2 regions of the Stenotrophomonas sp. 63632_Sma genome follow, and region 2 is predicted to be linked to the other one. Evidence: predicted binding sites of a transcription regulator. Region 2 holds the regulator's gene; the other holds the start of a gene.
What was found. Region 2 encodes FliA, which starts transcription of late flagellar genes. Its sites were predicted from a motif close to TAAAGTTTNNCNNNCNNNGGCCGATAA; they were not measured.
Positions count from the first base shown of each region.

Region 1: a site for FliA is predicted at 1,533-1,559, ahead of ACZK45_RS15995 (methyl-accepting chemotaxis protein). Genes of this name have one in related genera too.

Region 1 covers NZ_CM151220.1:3,433,533-3,435,922, forward strand. Annotated here, with positions in the region: gene ACZK45_RS15995 (methyl-accepting chemotaxis protein) at 1-1,503, opposite strand, end outside; gene ACZK45_RS16000 (L,D-transpeptidase family protein) at 1,739-2,390, shown strand, end outside.
Region 2 covers NZ_CM151220.1:2,155,755-2,158,144, forward strand. Annotated here, with positions in the region: gene ACZK45_RS09955 (protein phosphatase CheZ) at 1-122, opposite strand, end outside; gene cheY (chemotaxis response regulator CheY) at 122-514, opposite strand; gene ACZK45_RS09965 (RNA polymerase sigma factor FliA) at 572-1,315, opposite strand; gene ACZK45_RS09970 (MinD/ParA family ATP-binding protein) at 1,312-2,199, opposite strand; gene flhF (flagellar biosynthesis GTPase FlhF) at 2,186-2,390, opposite strand, start outside.

The sequences.
Region 1 (2,390 bases), 1.3 Mb from region 2:
ACGCGCCAGCTCGGCGTTCTGGCGCACGGTGGAGGTCAGTTCCTCCATCGATGCGGCCGCTTCTTCCAGATTGGCTGCCTGCTGCTCGGTACGGCGCGACAGGTCGTTGTTGCCGGCGGCCAGTTCCTGCGCCGCGTTGTTGATGCTGTCGGCAGCCACCTGGATGCCATGCACGATGCCGGTCAGCTGTGCGGTGGTGGTGTTGGCATCGTCGCGCATGCGTGCGAACACGCCGTCGTACTCGCCGTCCATGCGTGCGGTCAGGTCGCCGTGCGAGATCGCGCGCAGCACGTCGGAGACATCGGCGATGCTGGCCTGTGAACTGGCCATCATGCCGTTGAGATGTTCGACCATCGCCTTGAACTGGTACTGGAACGCAGCGGCATCACCACGCATGCTGAAATCACCGGCGCGTGCGGCGCGGGCCAATTCATCGATCTGCGCGTTGATCGCCATCAGGCTCTGCTTCACCGCGGCCAGGGTACGGGTCAGCGTGCCCTTCTCGCCCGGGTAGTCGGGCAGGTCACGGCTGAGGTCGCCGATGGCGTAGCGCTGCATCACCTCGGCCATCAGCAGTTCCACCTGCACGTGCGATTCGACCAGGCTGTTGGTGGCCTGCACCATGCGGCCGAAGTCACCGGGGAACGCCGTGACGTCCATGCGATAGCGGATCGCGCCCGCCTCATGCTGCTCAGCCATCTGCAGCTGTGCGCCGATCGCCGCCTGCACGCTCTGCCGCACGCTGGCCATCGCCTCGCCCAGCTGGGTCAGTTCGTCACGGCCGCCAAGGCGGAACTCCTGGTCCAATTGTCCCTTGGACAGGCGCTCGGCCAGGTTCACCGCGCGGGCCAGCGGACCGGTCAGGCTGCGGCCGATCATCACCGAGGCACCGATGCCCACCAGCAGCGCGACGCCGCCCAGCACCAGCAGCTGCAGCAGGCTGCGCTCACCCAGGCGGATCGCCTCGGCGGCTGCCTCACGGCTTTCCTTCTCTTCGAAGTCCACGCCATCGGACAGAGCCTTGTTCCAGCCGTTTGCCGCTTCCTGCACGGGGCCCAGGGTCAGCGCTACGGCGCCCGGGTAGTCGCCCTGCTCCATCAGTTCGCTGGTCTGCTTGTTGAGTGGACGCGCAATGGCACGCTTGGCGGCGATGGTTTCCGCGATGGCCTTGCCGTCGGCGTCGCTGGGCAGCGCCTGGTAGGCGGTCCAGCTGGCCTCGTAGCGCTTGACCAGGTCGGCAATGCGCTTCTCGTCGCTGCCACGGTCTTCGCCCTGGCGAATCAGCATTTCGCGGCGCACGACCATCATCTGGTTGTTGGCATCGAGCATCTGCGACAGCAGACGCACCTTGGCCACGCTGACGTCGACCACCTGCTGCATCGCGCGCTTCTGCACGACACTGGCGGTGGCGCCGGTGGCCACCACGGCGGCAACCAGCAGCAGCAACAGGCCAAAGCCCAGCCCAAGACGCCAGGCAACCCTGACGTTCCTCAAGTAGTTCATGGGGGTATCCAAAACGGGGGGATGCGCCCTTATCGGCGGCCCGGCAGGCAATCTTGATCGCCGTCCGTCGACGGCGTCGGCCACCGTTCACCTTGGTGAGCCCCCTGCGCAGCAGCACCTGCGCGCTGGACACGGCTGCAATACCCATGGCTGCTCATGCGGGCATCAGATCCCTTTCACGGTGGCTCGGCGGCTGCTGCGGGCAAGGTGGTGGCGTGACCTGCTGGAGATCCCAATGCCCTTGCCCGTGTCCCGATCCACCCTGCTCGCTCTCTCGCTGCTGGCGTCGCCAGCCTTCGCGCAGGCGCCGCCGCCCCACTTGCCCGCACCCATTGCCGAAACGGCCGGACCGGACACCGCACCCCACTCCGCGCTGCACGCCCAGGTGCTGCTGGATCGCGCGAGCTTCTCCCCTGGCCAGATCGATGGCGAAGTGGGCAGCAACCAGCGACGCGCGGTGTCGGGTTTCCAGGCAGCGCATGGGCTGGACGTAACGGGTGAACTGGACGACGCCACCTGGAAGGCCCTGCAGGCCGATACCGTTGGGCCGCTGGCCAGCTACACGCTGACTGCTGAGGATGTTGCCGGTCCGTTCCAGGCCACTCCGAAAGGGCCCGCCGCCCAGGCCAAGCTCACATCGCTGGGCTACGGCAGTGTGGAAGAAGCCCTCGGCGAGCGCTTCCATGCCTCCCCTGAGCTGATGAAAGTGCTCAATCCCGGCGTGGACCTGACCAAGGCTGGCAGCCGCATCCAGGTACCCAACATCGCACTGGCCGCATTGCCGAAGGCGGCGAAGATCGTGGTCGACAAATCCGACTCCACGCTGCAGCTGCTGGATGCGCAGGGCAAGGTGATCGCACAGGTCCCGGTGTCGTCGGGCAGCCAGC
Region 2 (2,390 bases):
GTGCGCAGCGCGACCAGCCCGTCGATGCGCTGCCGCCAGGCGGCCTCGTCACCGGATTCGAGCGCGTCCAGGGCCTCCTGCAGGCGCAGGGCGAGGGCGTTCTTGTCGACCGTGGTATCCATCAGGCGCTGGCCGCCAGGCGTTCGAAGATCTTGCCGAGCTTCTCTTCCAGCGTCTGCGCGGTGAACGGCTTGATGATGTAGCCGTTCACGCCGCTCTGGGCGGCTTCGATGATCTGCTCGCGCTTGGCTTCTGCCGTGACCATCAGCACCGGCAGGGTCTTCAGCTTGGCATCGGCACGGATGGCCTTGAGCAGCTCGATGCCGGTCATCACCGGCATGTTCCAGTCGGTGACCACGAAATCGAACGGCTGGCTCTGCAGCAGCGACAGCGCGGCATGCCCGTCCTCGGCTTCGGCGGTATTGGTGAAGCCCAGATCGCCCAGCAGGTTCTTGACGATTCGACGCATGGTCGAGAAGTCGTCGACGATCAGGATGCGCATGTTCTTGTTCAAAGCAGAATTCCTTTGTTGTTCATTCCGGACGGCCGGGGGCAGCCGCCTCGGGGATGTTCATTCTTCGAGGCCTGCGTCGGCAGCCTCGAACAGCTTCAGCCGGCCGCGCAGGCGCAGTACCGCCTGGCCGTGGATCTGGCAGACCCGCGACTCGCTCACGCCGAGCACCGCGCCGATCTCCTTCAGGTTCAGTTCCTGCTCGTAGTACAGCGAGAGCACCAGTTGTTCGCGCTCGGGCAGGTGGCCGATGGCCTTGCCCAGCTCGCGACCGAACTCACCGCGCTCCAGTACCTGCTGCGGGGTCGGCCCGCCCTGGGCGACGGTGTCCAGCTCGCCCTGGTCCTCGATGCGCGATTCCAGGCTCAGCACCTGGCCACGTGCAGCGTCTTCCATCAGCCGCAGGTACTCAGGCAGCGGCATCTCCATCGCGGCGGCCACTTCAGTGGCGCTGGCGGCACGGCCACTGCTCTGTTCCAGGCGGCGGATGGTGGCGGCGGCATCACGTGCACGGCGGTGCACCGAGCGCGGGACCCAGTCACCACGGCGGATCTCGTCGATCATCGAACCACGGATGCGGATCGAGGCGTAGGTCTCGAAAGAAGCACCCTGGTCGGCGTCATAGCTGCGCGAGGCTTCGATCAGGCCCATCATGCCGGCCTGGATCAGGTCGTCGACCTCGACGCTGGCCGGCAGGCGCGCGGCCAGGTGGTGGGCGATGCGCCGCACCAGGTCCGAATGCTGGGCGATGACTTCGTTTGCAGCCGAGCGCTGCACTTCCCTGTACTGGGCTGCGCCTTTCATGCCGTCACCCCACGCTGCTTGAGGATGCGTTCGAGGAAGAACTCGACGCCGCCACGCGGTTCGGTCGGCGCCTGCCAGCGCGCGGTACGGCGCGCGATCTCGGTGATCGCCAGCGCCGCCGGGCTGGACGGATAGGCCTTCACCACCGGCTGCTGGCGCTGCACCGACAGGCGCAGCCAGTCATCCTGCGGCACGCAGCCGAGGTAGTTCAGCGAGACATCGGCAAGGAACTTCTCGCAGACGCGGGTCAGCTTTTCGTACAGCACGCGGCCCTCGTTCGGGTCGCGCACCATGTTGGCCACCACCTGGATGCGGTCCACGCCGCGCTCGCGCGACAGCACCTTGATCAGTGCGTAGGCGTCGGTGATCGAGGCCGGCTCGTCACAGACCACCACCACGGTGTCCTGTGCGGCCTGGCAGAAGGTCAGCACGCCATCGGTGATGCCCGCGGCAGTGTCCACCACCATGATGTCCAGCTCGCGCTCCAGCTCGGAGAACACGTTGACCAGGCCAACGTGCTCAGCCGGGGCCAGCTCGGCCATGTGCCGGCGGCCGGATGCGGCCGGGACCACCAGTACGCCGTTCGGGCCTTCGACGATGACGTCGTCCAGCGAACAGCGCCCGGCGACCAGGTCGGCCAGGGTAAAGGTGGGGTTCAGGCCCAGGATCACGTCGATGTTGGCCAGGCCGAGGTCGGCGTCCAGCAGCAGCGTGCGCTTGCCCATGCCAGCCAGGGCCACGGCCAGGTTGGCCGACACATTCGTCTTGCCCACGCCGCCCTTGCCGCCAGTGACCGCAATGGTGCGCACAGGGCCGAGCGGCTCGCTGCGGGTGGCCGACAGCGGGAAGGTCTTGGTCAGCTTGGCGTACTCACGCGACGGCATGGTTCAACTCCGGGTTGCAGGGCATATCGGCCGCGCGGCGCAAATCTTCAAGGCGAAGTACAAGATTGGCTGCACTGGCCCGGTGCAGGTCCTCCGGGACGTCCTGGCCATCGGTCACCCAGGTGATCGGCAGGGCATGGTCCACGGCCACCGACAGGGCGTTGCCGAAGCGGCCGGTCTCGTCCAGCTTG